One region of the Caulobacter sp. X genome, then DNA from elsewhere that is predicted to be linked to it. Evidence: riboswitches for the same ligand, from Rfam matches in the RefSeq annotation. Region 1 holds a riboswitch; the other holds the start of a gene.
The links. Region 1 has a riboswitch for cobalamin ahead of CSW60_RS01330 (TonB-dependent siderophore receptor). Riboswitches for the same ligand answer to the same signal wherever they lie in the genome.

Region 1 (8,195 bases):
CTCGACCTCGAGGTCGTGGAGGCGCTGATCGCGCCCCTGCGCGCCGTCACGCCCGCGACCCTGTTCGGCAAGGGCAAGGTCGAGGAGTTCGCGTCGATCTGCGAAGTCGAGCACATCGATGTCGCGGTGTTCGACGATCAGCTGACGCCCATCCAGCAGCGCAATCTCGAGAAGGCGCTGGAGGTGAAGGTCGTCGACCGAACGGGCCTGATCCTCGAGATCTTCGCCCGGCGGGCCCGCACCCGCGAGGGCCGCCTGCAGGTCGAACTCGCCCGGCTCGAGTACGAGCGCTCGCGCCTCGTCCGCACCTGGACCCACCTGGAGCGCCAGCGCGGCGGCACCGGCTCGACCGGCGGTCCCGGCGAAACCCAGATCGAAATCGACCGGCGACTGATCGCGGGCACGATCATCAAGCTCAAGAAGGAGCTTGAGGAGGTGCGGCGCACGCGGACCCTGCATCGCAGCGCCCGCAAGAAGGTCCCGTACCCGACCGTCGCCCTGGTCGGCTACACGAACGCCGGCAAGTCCACGCTGTTCAACCGCCTGACCGAGGCCGAGGTGCTGGCCAAGGACATGCTGTTCGCGACGCTGGATCCGACCCTGCGCACGGTCAAGCTGCCCGACGGACGGCCGGCGATCATGTCCGACACCGTCGGCTTCATCTCCGATCTGCCGCACGAGCTGGTCGAGGCTTTCCGCGCCACGCTGGAGGAGGTGCAGGAGGCCGACGTCGTCCTGCACGTCCGCGACGTCGCCAATCCCGACAGCGAGGCCCAGGCCCGCGACGTCGAGACGGTGCTGTCCGAGCTGGGCGTCACCCTCGACAGCGGCAAGACCGTGGTCGAGGTCTGGAACAAGATCGACCTGTTGTCCGAGGACGATCGCGAGATCATCGAGGGCCAGGCGCGCCGCGTCGGCGCATCGCCGGTGTCGGCGGTCACGGGCGAGGGCTGCGAGGCCCTGCTGCGCCGGGTCGGCGGGCTGATCGACGACTCCCCGCCCGTTGAAGTTCGCCTCGGACCGCAGGATGGCCAGGCCCTGGCCTGGATCTATCGCAACGGCCGCGTGCTGGGCCGCTACGACGGCGAGGGCGGCGAGGTCACCCTGGTCGCGCGCCTCGACGGTCAGGCGCTCGGCCGGTTCGAGCGCCAGTTCCCCGACGCCCGAGTCGAGCCGGCCGCCAGCTAGCCCTTCGCCTTCTCGGCGGCCTTGGCGTCGTTCCACAGCGCGTCCATCTCGGCGAGGTCCGACTGGTCTGGCGTCTTGCCGCGCTGGGCCAATTCAGCCTCGATGAACGCGAAGCGGCGCGTGAACTTGGCGTTGGTGGCGCGCAGGGCGTCCTCCGGATCGACGTCCAGTTTTCGCGCCAGGTTGGCGCAGACAAACAGGATATCGCCCAACTCCTCGCGCGCCTTGGCCATGTCGCCGGCCTCGATCTCGACCGCGATTTCCTCGGTCTCTTCGCGGAGTTTCTTCAGCACCTCGGTCGCCGAGGGCCAGTCGAAGCCCACGCGGGCGGCGCGCTTGGTCAGCTTGACGGCGCGGGTGAGGGCGGGGAGCCCCGTGGGCACGTCGTCGAGTACGCCGTGCTTGGCCTTGGCTTGGCGCTCCTGGGCCTTCAGGGCCTCCCAGCCCTCGACCTGGGCCGAGAGGTTTTCGTAGGCATGGTCGCCGAACACGTGCGGATGGCGGCGGATCATCTTGTCCGAGATCGCCGTCGCGACGTCGTCGATGTCGAACGCCCCTTGCTCCTGGGCCATCCGCGAGTGGAACACCACCTGCAGCAGCAGGTCGCCCAACTCCTCTTTCAGGTCCGAGAGATCGCCGCGCTCGATGGCGTCGGCGACCTCGTAGGCCTCCTCGACCGTATAGGGTGCGATCGTCGCGAAGGTCTGCTCCAAGTCCCACGGGCAGCCGCCGTTCGGGTCGCGAAGCCTGGCCATGATCTCGACCAGGCGGGCGATCGGGCTTTGGTCTTCACTCGGCGGGGGCGACGAAGGCGTCAGGGGCATGGGGATCCGGCTCGGCTACGGGCTTGGACGAGGCCTCGGCCGCATCCCGCGCCGCGAGCTGGCGCTGAATCTCGGCGAGACGGTTCGCATCCAGCGGATAGCGCATGATCACCGCCGCGACCATCAGTCCTAGCGCCGCCGGAGCGAAGGCGTAGAGCCCGACCAGCGCCGCATCGCCCGCCGCGGTCGGCGTCTTCGGATCGAAGCCCATCGCGCCCAGGATGATGAAGACGCCGACAGCCAGGGCGTAGCCCAGCTTCACCGTGCCGGTGACGATCGCATAGAGCAGGCCGGTCTTGTCCACGCCGGTCAGCAGGCGCTCTTCGTCGCCGATATCGGCCATCATGGACCGCACCAGCAGTTGCGCGGCGGAGTAGGGCAGGCCGGCCAGGATCAGGATGATCATGCCCAGTACGACTTCTCCGGACGGCATGAAGGCGGTCGCCAGTTGCACGAACGCGTAAACGACCGACGCCACCGCCAGCGCGCGGTGCTTGCCGATGCGCTTGGCCAGCATCGGCCAGATCGGCGCGCCGGCCAGGGCGGCGATGAAATAGATCAGCAGCAGGACACCCGACTGGGTCTTGTCGAAGCCCTTGATCCGCTCGAAGAAGAACAGGAACAGCGTGCCGGCGATGCCGGGCGCCAAGCCCATCAGCAGATCGGCGATCAGCAGGCGTCGCACCGAGGGACGGGTCAGCAGGTCAAGATACTGCTTGAGGCCTGTCTTGCCGCGCCTGGGCGGCGCGATGGGTTCGCCCACCGTCGTCACCGCGAGCAGGACCGCCAGAGGCGCCAGCAGGACGATGAACCAGCCCATGGCGGCGATGCTGTCCAGATGGTCGCCCTTGAATACGCCAGTGACGATCGGCGGCAGGCACAGCACCAGGATCATGCCCACGACATTGGCGGCCTGCCACCAGGCGAAGATGCGAGAGCGCTGCTGGTAGTCGCTGGACAGGACGGCGCCCCAGGCGGTCTGCGACAGCACGACCATCGAATAGCCGACATAGACGACCGACAGCCAGAACCAGAGGTAAACGGCTCCAACGCCAGGCTTGGCCATGAACAGCGCATACGCGCCGATCGCGATCACCGGAGCGCCGGCGGCGAGCCACGGTCGGAAGCGACCGAAGCGCGACCGCGTGTTGTCCATCAGCCCGCCCAGCACCGGATCCAGAAGCATGTCGAGCAGCTTCACGATCAGGAAGGCCGCGCCCACCGTGGTCAGGGAAAGGCCGAGCGACGTGACGTAGTATTCCGGCAGGTAGACGACCAGGGGCAGGCCCATCGCCGCGATCGGGACGGCCGGCACGGCGAACCTGGCCAGCGTCCATGACGATTCACGCTCCGTCATCGCCTTACTCCTCCCGCGCCGTTGCTCGCGCTTCGTACCCGACCTGAGACGGTCATTTCAAACAAGTGTGCGAGCATTGTTCGTCAAGCGCTAGCCCGTTCTATCATCCGACTCGTGGCGCCGCGCTTCACGCGGTCGCCCGCTGAAGGGATGGAAAGGGACGCGGAGCGCCGGACATCCGTCCGGAAGAATTGAATAAATACCGTTTCGACGAAGCCCGACGCTCCGCGCGACCGTTATCCGCCAGCGTCCCGTCGGGTGGCCCTGTTCAGGCCTTACCGGGACCCGGGCTTGTGAGTTTCCTCAAAGCCCAGCGGTCGAAGAGGACGGGCTTCCAGCCAGACACGCCCTTTTGCCTTCAACCACGCCGACGGCGGGCGGGTGAGCCCAGCAAGCTCAGCCCCGGACCGTCCGAGTATCCCCCTCGAACCTGTCCCCGCTCGATCGCCCCCCGCCGCCACGATGGTCGCTGGCCATGCGCCCTTTCCTCGCGACGAGGTGGGTAGAGGATACGGCAGGTTTCGAGGGGGAGGATAAGATCGCGCGAACGCTCGTTCCTTCCATCACCCTCTCCCCGGGGAGAGGGTGGGGCCCAAGCGAAGCTTGGGAGGGTGAGGGCCTAAGCCCTCACCGTTAAAAACGCAGGTAACACAGAGGCTTGCGCGGACTCATCACTGGCTCCGCCATCCCCTCACCCTCCCACGCCTGCGGCGCGGGCCCCGCCCTCTCCCGACGGGAGAGGGTTCTCTCCGCTCGTCCTCCGACGAGCGTTCACCCCTGCGGCTTCATCCGCAGCGGCAGCCCCGCCGCCACGAAATAGACCTCGTCCACGGTCGCGGCCAGACGCTGGTTCAGGCGGCCGGCCTCGTCGCGGAAGCGGCGGCCCAGCGGCGTCTCGGGCACGATGCCGAGACCAACCTCGTTGCTGACCAGCCAGAGGCGGGCGGGGCAGGCGGCGACCGCCGCGACCAGTTCCGCGCACGCCGCCTCGACATCGCGCTCGGCGAGCATCTGGTTCGATAGCCACAGGGTCAGGCAGTCGATGACAGCGATCGCGTCTGCGGGGAGGGCGGCGATGGCGGCGGCGAGCTCAAGCGGCGCTTCGATGGTGGTCCATGATTCGCCGCGATCGGCTTGGTGGCGCGCGATGCGCTCGGCCATCTCGTCGTCGAAGGCCTGTCCCGTGGCGATCATCACCGTTCGACCTCCGCCGGCCGCGGTTTCCGCCGCCTTCTGGGCGAAGCCGCTCTTTCCCGAGCGCGCGCCGCCAAGCACCAGGGTCACGGTCATGAAAGCTCCACATTGACGGTGTGCGGCGCAGCATATAGGCCTTGCGACGCGTCAGGCTCCTCGAAAGAGGATTAAAAGGGAACGAGGTTCAAGGCCTCGGCTGCCCCCGCAACTGTTAGCGGCGAGTTCTAGCGCCATACGCCACTGGGGTCCTCGGGTCCTGGGAAGGCGGCGCCAAGAGCATTGACCCGCGAGCCAGGAGACCTGCCCGGCGCGGTCGTTCATCGCTCGGCCGGGGTGCGCCGAACGAACGGGATCTCCCGAGAAACGACAGTCAATGGACCGCGCGACGGTCCGAGTTCGCGCGTGGTCCGCCTCGTGCGAGCCGGGCTGGCGCGTGGGTCGTTCAGTAGGGGAAGAAAGAACCATGATCCGAGCTTTTCTGAGCTCCACCGCGCTTGCCACCACCCTGATCGCCGGCGTCGCCATGGCCGATGACCAGAAGGCCCCCGAGGCCGACGTCGCCGGCGCGACCGGCGCCAACGGCGTCGCCCAGGTTGTCGTCACCGCCACCCGCACCGCCCAGCCGATCGAGAAGGTCGGCGCGTCGGTGACCGTGCTGACCCAGCCGGCCATCGAGGCCAGCCAGGCGATCTCGGTCGTCGAGCTGCTGGCCCAGACGCCGGGCGTCAGCTTCACCCGCAACGGCGGGCCGGGCACTTCGACCACGCTCAACATCCGCGGCGCCGAAGGCCAGCACACCGTCGTCCTGATCGACGGCGTCAAGCTGAACGACCCGTCCTCGACGCAAGGCGGCTTCAACAGCGGCAACCTGCTGGTCGGCGACATCTCGCGCATCGAGATCTTGCGCGGCGCCCAGTCGACCCTGTGGGGCAGCCAGGCCATCGGCGGCGTGGTCAATATCGTGACCGCCGAACCGACCACGCCGTTCTCCAGCTCGATCGACGCCGAGGCCGGCGCGCGCAAGACCGGCTATCTGCGGGCCGGCGTCGGCGGCGCCAGCGACAAGATCACCTGGCGCGTCGCGGGCGGCTACTACACCACCGACGGCTTCTCGGCCTACAAGCTGGGCAAGGAGAAGGACGGCTACCAGAACGCCGGCCTGTCGGGCCGCCTGCGCGTGGCGCTGGCCGAAAACGTCTCGGCCGAGGTCCGTTCGGTCTATTCGAAGGGCAAGAACGATTTCGACGGCTTCAACGTCGATGATCCCGAATTCGGCCGCACCGAGGAACTGGTGATCTATACCGGCCTGAACTTCGGCCTGCTGGACGGCCGCTGGAACAACCGGGTCGGCTACGCCTACACCGACACCGACCGCGAGAACTACAATCCGGCCCGCCCGACCGTGCCGCTGACCTTCGATGCGGCCGGCAAGAACAAGCGCTGGGAGTACCAGGGCGTGTTCGCGGTGACCGACCTCGTGACCGCCACCTTCGGCGCCGAGACCGAGAAGGCTCGGATGCGCACCCGCTCGCCGTCGACCAGCAAGCCGAACCCGGCCTTCGCCACCGGCAAGGTCGGCGTCGACAGCCTCTATGGCCAACTGCAGGCCGAGGTCGTTCCGGGCCTGACCCTGACCGCCGGCGTGCGCTACGAGGACCACGACACCTATGGCAGCCACACCCTGGGCCAGGCCTCGGCCGCCTGGGCCTTGAACGAGGGGAACACGGTCCTGCGCGCCAGCTTCGGCCAGGGATTCCGGGCTCCGGGCCTCTACGAGCTGTTCAGTGAGTACGGCAACCTGAACCTCTCGCCCGAGAAGTTCGACAGCTGGGACGCCGGCGTCGAGCAGCGCTTCCTGGGCGGCAAGGCCCGGGCCGTCGCCACCTGGTTCCACCGCGAGGCCGATAACGAAATCCGCTACTTCTCATGCTCAAGCGCGGCGCAACCGATGTGCGCGCCGGGCGGCGTGTTCCGCTATGGCTATTACAACAACGTCCTGAAGACCAAGACGCAAGGTCTTGAACTGATTGGTGAATATAAGCCGATTGAGGGCCTGGTCCTATCGGGCAACTACACCTATACCGACGCCGAAACCGACTCCGGCTCGGCCAAGGGCAAGCAGCTGACCCGCCGTCCGAAGAACATGGGCAACCTGTCGGCCACCTATGTCTGGCCGGTGAAGCTGTCGACCACTGTCGCCGTGCGCTACGTGGGCAAGACCTACAACAACGACCTCAACACCCAGGTGGTGAAGGACTACACGCTGGTCGACCTGCGCGCGTCCTATCCGCTGAAGTCGGGCCTGGAGGTCTTCGCCCGCGTCGAGAACGCGTTCGACAAGGACTATCAGACCATCCTGAACTACGGGACGCCCGGTCGCGGCGCCTTCGTGGGCCTGCGGGCGCGCTTCTAGGGCGCGGACATGGCGTCGATCCCCCACCTCGGCGCCTTCCGACATGGCGGCCGTCTCCGCGAGGCGATGGCCGCCTATCCGGACGTGCGCGAGCCCTGGCTCGATCTTTCGACCGGGATCAATCCCGAGCCCTGGCCAGGCGCGCGCGCGCCTGACCGCGCCCTGCGCTCTCTGCCCGATCCTTCCGCTCTCGCGGCGCTGGAGGCGGTCGCCGGCCGCGCCTTCGGCGTCGTCGATCCCCGACGTGTCGTGGCGGTCGGCGGCGCGGATATCGCGCTGAGGCTCCCACCGCTTCTGCTGGGCGAGGGCGACGTCGCCCTGGTCGCGCCGATCTACGGGGGCCACGTCGAGGCCTGGGCCAGCCGCAAGCCGCAGATGGTCGCGACGATCGATGATCGGCGCGCGGCGGACGCGGACATCCTCGTCCTGGTCAACCCAAATAACCCGGACGGCCGGCAAGTGGGGCGCGACGCGCTGGCGGATCTCGCCGCGGCGCGATCGGCCCAGGGGCAATGGACGATTGTCGACGAGGCGTTCGTCGAGACCACGCCGCAGCTTAGCGTGGCGGATCTCGAGATCGAGCGTCTGGTCGTGCTGCGCTCGTTCGGCAAGTTCTACGGCCTGCCAGGAGCGCGGCTGGGATTTGTCATCTGCGGCAACCTCTTATCGCAACAATTTCGCGTCGTTCTAGGGGATTGGCCGGTCTGCGCAGACGCCCTGGCCCTGGGGCTTGGCGCCTATGCCGACGAGACCTGGCGCGCGACCACGGCCGCCTGCCTGGCGTCCCAAGCCCGCAATGTTGACGCGGTTCTCAGCGCCGCCGGGCTCGGCGTCGTTGGCGGCTGCGATCTCTTCCGTTGGGTCGAAACGCCGGACGCGCATCGGCTGTTCGTCCGGCTCTGCGCTCAGGGCGTCCTGACGCGGCCGTTCGCGGAGCATCCCACGCGCCTGCGCTTTGGCATTCCATCGCGCGACCACCTCGAACGGCTGCGCCAGGCGCTGCAGGCGGTGCGACATGTCGCTTAGCCGCCGCAACGTCGTGGGAGGGGCCCTGGCCCTCGGCGCGGCGACGCCGGCCGTGGCTGGCCCTCGGCGGATCGCCTCGCTGAACGCCTGCCTCGACGCGATGCTCGTGCATCTGGCCGACCGCTCGCAGATCGCCGCCCTCAGCCACTACGCGCGCGAGCCGCGGGGCTCCACCGTGGCGGCGCAGGCGCGG
Region 2 (8,195 bases), on a different contig from region 1:
CCAGGCGACGGCCGTTCGGTGTTCGGCGGCGTGACCGTCAACTTCTGATCCGGATCGGCGGCGACTCGCGAGAGTCGCCGCCACTCGCTGTAATCTACCCGCTGGTCGGCGCGTCGCTGATCGCGCCCCTTCTGATCGATCTCATCTTCCGGCGACTGACCTCGCCTTCCCTGAAAGCTGGAGCCTGACCATGAAGACCCTGACCCTGATCGCCTTCTCCGCCGCCGCCCTGGCCTCGGCCGCTCACGCGGCGCCCGCGCCGAAGGTGACCGCGACCGAGGCCTGGTGCCGCCCGACCGTCGCCGGCGCCATGGCCGCCGGCTGCTACGTCACCCTGACGGCCAAGGGCGAGGATCGCCTGATCGGCGTCGAGACTACGGCCGCCGACCACGGTGAAATCCACACCATGTCGATGGACGGCGGCGTCATGCGCATGCGCAAGCTGCCTGATGGCCTGGCCTTGCCGGCCGGCAAGGCCGTGGCGCTGAAACCCGGCGGCGAGCACCTGATGCTGATCGCGCCCAAGTCGGCGCTGAAGGAAGGCGCGAAGGTTCCAATGACCCTGAAGTTCAAATCGGCGCCCCCCCTGACGGTCGAGGCCGTCGTCAAGACGCCGCCGATGCCTGGCATGGCCCACTGATGCGGCGGGCGCTTCTGATCACCGCGGCCGCCATCCTGGCGGCCGCGCCCCTGGCGGCCTGCAACCGCCAGGACGGGGCGGGTCCGGCGCGTTCGCTGGTCAAGATCGGCGGGCCGTTCAACCTGGTCGACATGAACGGCAAGCCGGTCACCGAGAAGTCGCTGCTGGGCAAGCCCACGGCGATCTTCTTCGGTTTCACCTATTGCCCGGAGGTCTGCCCCACCACCCTGACCGACCTGACGGTGTGGCTGAAGACCCTGGGCCCGGAGGCCGACAAGCTGAACGTGGTGTTCGTCTCGGTCGATCCCGAGCGCGACACGCCCGAGCAGATGCGGCTGTATCTCTCGAACTTCGACCCGCGCATCCAGGGCTTCACCGGGACGCCCGCCGCGGTCGCCAAGGCGGCCAAGGCCTATCGGGTCTACTACCAGAAGGTCCCGCAGGAGGGCGGCGGCTACACGATCGACCACTCCTCGTCGGTCTATCTGTTCGACGCCCAAGGCCGGTTCGTCGCGCCGATCCCCTACCAGTCCCCGCCGGATCGGGCGGTGCATCAACTCCAGGCGCTGCTGGCGAAGTAGCGGCCAAAAGAAAAGCCCGGCGACAAGGCCGGGCTTGGAAAGTCAGGGAGGAAACGCCCAGGAAAGGGCAGAGGCATCGGCCTCACGGGGAGGTCAGTTATGATCGCCCCGTCCCCATTCAAGGGGCGTGGACGGAAAAACTTCCCGTTCCGCGCGCTTGGATTGGCCGGGCCGTGTGGTATGAGCGCCGACGACGAGTGCGGGCGTGCGCCCGAAGCGAGCGCCGATCCCATGTCCGACGAGCCGAACGACCTCGACCCCAACACGCCGCCGCGCCAGCCTAGCCCGCCGCGCGACCCGCAGGCGGCGTTGGCCGATCCCGCGCTGGCGTCCGCGCCCGAAGCCACGCCGCCGGCGCCCGAGCCCATGCCCGAGCCGGCGCCTGAGCCCGCGCGAAAGCCCTTCTGGCGGCGGCACATCTGGCTGATCGGCGCGGTAGCCGCCGTTGTCCTGGTCGTCGCCCTGGTCGCCACCCTCTTCTGGTCGCTGCCGCTGAGCCGGGCGCTGGAGCCGCTGAACAATTCGGCCATCGTGCTGGTCGCCAGCGACGGCTCGCCGATCGCCAAGCGCGGCTCCTACAAGGAGGCGCCGATCGACGCGACGAAGCTGCCGCCTTACGTGCCCGGCGCCTTCATCGCCATCGAGGACCGACGCTTCTACAGCCACATGGGCGTCGACCCCAAGGCGATCGCCCGGGCCCTGGGCAAGAACGCCCAGGCCGGCGGCGTCTCGGAAGGCGGCTCGACCATCACCCAGCAACTGGCCAAGAACGCCTTCCTGTCCAGCGACCGCAACCTGCGCCGCAAGGCGCAGGAGGCCCTGATCGCCGTCTATCTGGAGGCCCGCCTCTCCAAGGCCGAGATCCTGTCGCGCTACCTGTCGTCGGTCTATTTCGGCGACGGCGCCTTTGGCCTGCGCGCCGCGGCCCGCCACTATTTCGGCAAGCAACCCGAGCAACTGTCGATCGGCGAGGCCGCCATGCTGGCCGGCCTGGTCAAGGCCCCCTCCCGCCTGGCCCCGACCAACAATCTCGAAGGCGCCCGCGAGCGCATGCGCGTGGTGCTCGGCGCCATGGTCGAGACCGGAACGATCACCCAGGAACAGGCCGACGCGGTCGGCGACGTCTCCCCGATCGAGGTCGAGGACAAGGTGCCGACCGGTTCCTATTTCGCCGACTGGGCCCTGCCCCAGGCCCGCGCCAGCATCGGTCCCCGCTATGGCGAGACCATCGTCCGCACGACCCTGGACCCCAAGCTCCAGGAAAAGGCCGAGAAGATCCTCAACGACTTCATCGAGCGTGACGGCAAGGTCCTGAACATCACCCAGGGCGCCCTGGTGGCCATGCGCAAGGACGGCCGCGTCGTCGCCATGGTCGGCGGCCGCGACTACAAGCAAAGCCAGTTCAACCGCGCCGACGGCGAGCGCCAGCCCGGCTCGTCGTTCAAGCTGTTCGTCTATCTGGCCGCCCTGCGCGAAGGCATGACGACCACCAGCCCGATCCTCGACACCCCGGTGCAGGTCAGCGGCTACATGCCCAAGAACCACGAGGGCAAGTATCGCGACCGCGAGATCCCGCTGATCAGCGCCTTCGCCGCCTCGTCGAACGTGGCCGCCGTGCGCCTGGCCCACGACCTGGGCCCGGCCAAGGTGATCAAGGTCGCCCGCGATCTTGGCATAACCGAGAAGATACCCAACGACCTGACCATGGCCCTGGGCACCGGCTCGATGAGCCTGACGCGGCTGACGGCGGCCTACGCCTCGGTGGCGGCGGGCGAATATCCGATCGTCCCGCACGCGCTGGAGACCTTCAGCAAGCCCAAGACCACGGCCTATGATCCCAAGGTGCTGGCCGGCATGCGCGACCTGCTGCGCTCGGCCACCCATCGCGGCACGGGCCTGGAGGCCGCCATCGACGGCGCCTATGGCAAGACCGGCACCACCCAGAACTATCACGACGCCCTGTTCGTCGGGTACGTCGACGACCTGGTGGTCGGGGTCTGGGTCGGCAATGACGACAACAGCCCAATGAACGGCGTCGTCGGCGGCGGCGAGCCGGCCAAGATCTGGAAGGCCTTCATGCTGTCGGCCCTGGGCCGCGACGTCGCCCTGCGTCCCGCCGAGGATCCGCTGGAGGACCTGGGCCTGCCGCTGGAAGGCGAGATCGGTCCCGACGGCCTGCCCGTCGCCCCGCTGACCGTCCCCGCCGAACCGGCGACGCCCGCCGCGCCGAACAGCGGCGTCCCGCAGGCCCCGCCGCCCGCCGAGCCGCGCCCTTAAGCCTCGTTCAGGTCAGGTTCACACGGCCAAGCTCCAACTGCTCCCGAGGGCCAAGCCCTGGGGAGGTTGAAATGCGTGTTCCTGGTAAGCGGTCCGTGGTCATCGGAGCCTTCGTCGTCCTCGCCGGCCTGACGGTCGCCGCCTGCGCCACGCTCAGCAAGGAGCAGTGCCTGCAAGGCGACTGGCGGGCCATCGGCTATATCGACGGCGCCGACGGTCGGTCGATGAGCCGGATCGAAGACCACGCCAAGGCCTGCGAGAAGACCGGCGTCGCCCCCGACATGAGCCTCTACATCCAGGGCCGCGACCAGGGCCTGATGCGCTACTGCACCGAAATGAACGGCTTCCGCGTTGGACGCCAAGGCCATTCCTACGCCGGGGTTTGCCCGCCGCCCGTCGAGCCGGAGTTCCTGGGCGGCTATGCGGACGGCGAGCGGGTCCACGCCGCCGAGAGCCGCCTTTCCAGCGCCCGCTCCGACCTCAGCAGCGCCGACGCCCGGGCCGACCGGCGCGCGCGAGAAGCCGACGGCGTCGAGGACGAGCTGCGCAATCCCAAGCTGACCGACGAGCAGATCCGCGAGCTGCGCGACCGTCTGCATCGCCTGCGCCGCGAGCGCCGCGAGGCGATCGAGGACGGCCGCCGGGCGGCGGACGCGATCCGCGACGCCGAGCGCGAGGTCGACGACCTGAGGGCCCGCTTCGCGCCGCACTACGGCGGGTGGTGACCTAGTCCGCCACCAGCTTGCCGGCCGGCGGCACGCGGACGATGAAGTGGCCCTTCACGCCCTCGGGCCACTGGCGGTAGGGCACGACGCCCTCCTCGCTCGCGGCATAGGCCAGGGCGTAGTCCAGGATCGCCCGCGCCGCCTGCGCGGTCGGCTCGAAGCGGCCCAGGACGTAGCCGATCTTGCCCGGCGCGCGCAGGTGGACCGAGCAGTGCTGGCCGCAGTTGAACAGGCACGGCATGGTCTGGACCGCCACGCCCGTCCCGTCGGCCGCCTCGCGCAACGCCGCCGCCAGCAGCGCGCCGCCCCGCACGCCGTCCGGACCGTCGCGCTCCTCCGCCGAGAAGCGGCAGGTGTCGCAGACCACCACCGCCGGACCGTCGTCGGCCTCGCGCAGGACACTCAAAACTCGATCCCCGCCTGGGCCTTCACGCCGGCGCGGAACGGGTGCTTGACCTGGGCCATCTCGGTGACGAGGTCGGCGACCTCGATCAGTTCGTCGGGCGCGTTGCGGCCGGTGATCACCACGTGCTTGCCCTCGGGCCGCGCGGCCACGACCTCCAGCACCTCGGCCAGCGGCAGATAGTCGTAGCGCAGGATGATGTTCAGCTCGTCGGCGATGACCATGTCCCAGTCGTCGGGATCGAGGATGCGCGCCTTGATCACCTCCCAGGCCGCGCGGGCCACGGCGATGTCGCGGGCGCGATCCTGAGTGTCCCAGGTGAAGCCCTCGCCCATCGGCCGGAACTCGACCTGGTCGGGAAACGCGTCGAATACCACCTTCTCGCCGGTTGTCATCGCGCCCTTGATGAACTGGATGATGCTGACCCGGTGGCCGTGGCCGATGGCGCGGATGGCCATGCCCAGCGCCGCCGTCGTCTTGCCCTTGCCCGCCCCCGTGTGGACGATCAGCAGGCCCTTCTCGATGTTCTTCTCGGCCATCATCTTGGCGCGAGCCGCCTGGATCGCCTTCATCCTGGCGTTATGGCGCGCGTTCTTTTCAGCCTCTTGGGCCGCCTCGTGGTGCGTTTCTTCGCTCATCGTCCGTCCTTCGCCGGACACCCCGCCGGCCGCGTTGATGTGACGAAGGCCGGTCTCCTGGCTTACGCCCTCCCGTCGCGGCGCCTTCCCAGAACCGAAGCTCCAGTGGCGTGAGGCCGCGACGATCGACGGACGATCACAGTTGCGGGGGCAGCCGCGGATTGGTCACCGCGTTCCCGGAGGCCTTGCGGCCTCCATGCCTTCGAGAACCGGCGTAGGCGCGGCGGGTGGACGGGTCAAGCGGGGATGGCGCCCCGCGCCAAGGTCAAGCTTCGTCCGCACACGGACGCTGTCGCAAAACTGTCGCCGAACTGTGACAAAAGCCCGCTCATCGATCCGGCATGTTCCCCCCAACTTCCCCCGGACGACACAGGATTTGACGACATGAACAAGCTTCTTGGCGCGGTCGCGACCATCGCCCTGCTCGCCGTCGCCGATCAGGCCCACGCGGCCCGCGACTATGTCTGGGCCGCCGGCTCCTCGACGGTGTTCCCCTTCTCCACCCGCGTGGCCGAGAACTTCTCGAAGAAGACCGGCAAGAAGTCGCCCAAGGTCGAGAGCCTGGGCACCGGCGGCGGCATCAAGATGTTCTGCGGCGGTACGGGCGAGAAGTTCCCCGACATCGCCAACGCCTCGCGCCCGATGAAGAAGTCCGAGTTCCAGGCCTGCCAGAAGGCCGGCGTGAAGGACATCGTCGAGATCAAGATCGGCTTCGACGGCATCGTCGTGGCGACCGACAAGCAAGGCCCGGACTTCAACTTCAAGCTCGAGCAGCTGTATCTGGGCCTGGCCGACCAGACCCTGCGCGGCGGCCAGCTGGTCAAGCAGCCCTACAAGAACTGGAACGAAGTCGGTCCTGGCCTGCCCAAGGCGCGCATCCTGGTCTACGGGCCGCCGCCGACCTCGGGCACCCGTGACGCCTTCGTCGAGCTGGCCATGGAAGGCGGCGCGGCCAAGCTGCCGACCCTGGCCAAGATGAAGGGCGAGGACGAGAAGAAGTTCAAGGCCACTGTCTCGCCGATGCGCACCGACGGCGGCTGGGTGGACGCCGGCGAGAACGACAACGCCATCGTCGGCACGATCGAGAAGACCCCGAACGCCCTGGGCGTGTTCGGCTTCTCGTTCCTGGAAGAGAACGCCTCGCGCATCAAGGGCGCGGCGGTCAACGGCGTGAAGCCGACCCCGGCCACGATCGCCAGCGGCCAGTATCCGCTGTCGCGCTCGCTGTTCATCTACGTGAAGAAGTCGCAGGTCGGCGTCACGCCGGGCCTGAAGGAGTTCGTCACCGAGTTTGTGTCGGACGCCGCCACTGGTCGCGGCGGCTACCTGCAGGGCCGCGGTCTGATCCCGCTGCCCCCGGCGCAACACGCGGCGATGAAGAGCAAGGCCGGCGCCCTGCCCGCCATGCCCGCGCCGAAGGAATAACCGAAAGCGTGCAGGCGCACGCTTGACCTTCCGTTCCAGCCGGCGCTCCATGACGGCGGCTGGAACGGAGACGGTCATGACCGACAAGGTCGAAGAGAGGCTGCGCGATCTTGAGGCTCTGGTGGTCCGCCAGGCCGAACGCATCGAGGCGCTGGAAGACTACATCGCTACGCTGATGCAATTCTCGCGGCGCGCGATCATGACGCGTTTCGTCCCGCCCGAAGACGAAGCGGCCTGATCACCTATCCTCCGCCGGTTTCGCGCCCATACGGACGAGCGTCGTCGCAGATCTCGTACCAGGAGGGCTTGTCCGGCGCGTATTCATGAAACTTCACCCGCGCCTCGATGTCGTCGTCCAGGCAGTTGGCCGAGATCGCCAAGATGCGGCCCGCATAGGGGTCGCCGATCGACGTGCCGCAGCGACGACAGAAGACGCGATTGAACCGCATCGGCGGTTTCGGCTGATAGCGGATCAGCAGATTTCGACCCGCCAGCCAATGGAAAGCCTCCGCCCGAACATAGGCATAGGTGCTGGACCCAGCCTTTCGGCAGCGGGAGCAATGGCACGTCCCCATCATCGCGGGCGGCTCGAACAACTCGAACCGCACGCCCCCGCACACGCAGCTTCCCTTGATGGTCAAGCGCATCTCCTTGATAGCCCAAGGAAACTGCGCCCCTCCTGCCGCCAGCGCGGTGTCAGCAGGCTGTGGATGAATCGTGAGACGGGTTGTCGCGGCTCACTTCGGCTTGGCGCGGGACGTCATGCCGGCGGCGGCGGCGTCTTCGGCGACCTGGGGATCCAGCTGAGCGGGCGGCGGCGCGGCGGCCGGGGGCGCTTCCGGCGTGGGAGCGGCCATAGGCGGCGCCGTGGGAGACGACTGCGCTTCCGAGGCTGGAGCCCCGCGCATGGCCGCGTCGGCCGCCTGCTCGGCGGCGGTGGCGCGCGGCTCCATGTAGTCTTCGACGCCGCTATCGTCGGCCAGGTTCAGGAAGAAGATCGCCACGAAGGTGGTTAGGACGCCGAGGACGAAGCCGACAAAGATCCAGCCGAACCGGCCGCCGCGACGCTCGCTCATCCTACCTCGCTTCGATCACGCGCCCTTCCATTGGCGCACCCGGCCCACGTCCACGTGGACGAACCGGCTCTGCGGATAATAACCCACGCCGCCCATGCCGAGATCCAGGGCGGCGGCTCTTACGTGTTCGAGGGCGACGTCCTCCAGATAGATGTCCATCGCCTTGCCCTCCATGTGGAGGCTGTGTTTGGCGACTTCGCCGCTGCGGTTGGACAGCATCTTGTTGGTCGCCGGCGAGCGATAGCCGGAGATCACCTGGAAGGGCGACTTGGCCTCGGTGCGGGCCTGGATCTTGCCCAGAATGTCATAGAGGCCGGGGTCCATCGGGTGGACCTGGTCGTTGCGATAGTCGCGAAGCACCTTGTTCAGGGCCTGGACCGCGTCGGGGACGTACTCGCCGTTCTCCCAGTAGACCGCTTCCAGCTTCTCG

Region 2: linked by a shared signal. The riboswitch ahead of cobO (cob(I)yrinic acid a,c-diamide adenosyltransferase) and the one ahead of CSW60_RS01330 (TonB-dependent siderophore receptor) in region 1 are both predicted to bind cobalamin.

What each region holds. Positions count from the first base shown of each region.
Region 1 covers NZ_PEGF01000001.1:301,086-309,280, forward strand. The annotation lists gene hflX (GTPase HflX) at 1-1,188, shown strand, start outside; gene mazG (nucleoside triphosphate pyrophosphohydrolase) at 1,185-2,012, opposite strand; gene CSW60_RS01315 (MFS transporter) at 1,978-3,369, opposite strand; partial or broken gene CSW60_RS23775 (hypothetical protein) at 3,711-3,830, opposite strand; gene cobU (bifunctional adenosylcobinamide kinase/adenosylcobinamide-phosphate guanylyltransferase) at 4,141-4,659, opposite strand; cobalamin riboswitch at 4,696-4,886, shown strand; gene CSW60_RS01330 (TonB-dependent siderophore receptor) at 5,027-6,976, shown strand; gene CSW60_RS01335 (aminotransferase class I/II-fold pyridoxal phosphate-dependent enzyme) at 6,986-8,002, shown strand; gene CSW60_RS01340 (ABC transporter substrate-binding protein) at 7,992-8,195, shown strand, end outside.
Region 2 covers NZ_PEGF01000002.1:1,683,784-1,691,978, reverse strand. The annotation lists gene CSW60_RS20445 (TonB-dependent receptor domain-containing protein) at 1-48, shown strand, start outside; gene CSW60_RS20435 (copper chaperone PCu(A)C) at 191-640, shown strand; gene CSW60_RS20430 (SCO family protein) at 640-1,221, shown strand; gene CSW60_RS20425 (transglycosylase domain-containing protein) at 1,321-3,498, shown strand; gene CSW60_RS20420 (DUF2799 domain-containing protein) at 3,570-4,223, shown strand; gene CSW60_RS20415 (DUF1636 domain-containing protein) at 4,225-4,629, opposite strand; gene cobO (cob(I)yrinic acid a,c-diamide adenosyltransferase) at 4,626-5,264, opposite strand; cobalamin riboswitch at 5,294-5,483, opposite strand; gene CSW60_RS20405 (substrate-binding domain-containing protein) at 5,649-6,689, shown strand; gene CSW60_RS23540 (hypothetical protein) at 6,766-6,927, shown strand; gene CSW60_RS20400 (GFA family protein) at 6,932-7,330, opposite strand; gene CSW60_RS20395 (hypothetical protein) at 7,427-7,765, opposite strand; gene CSW60_RS20390 (DUF882 domain-containing protein) at 7,781-8,195, opposite strand, start outside.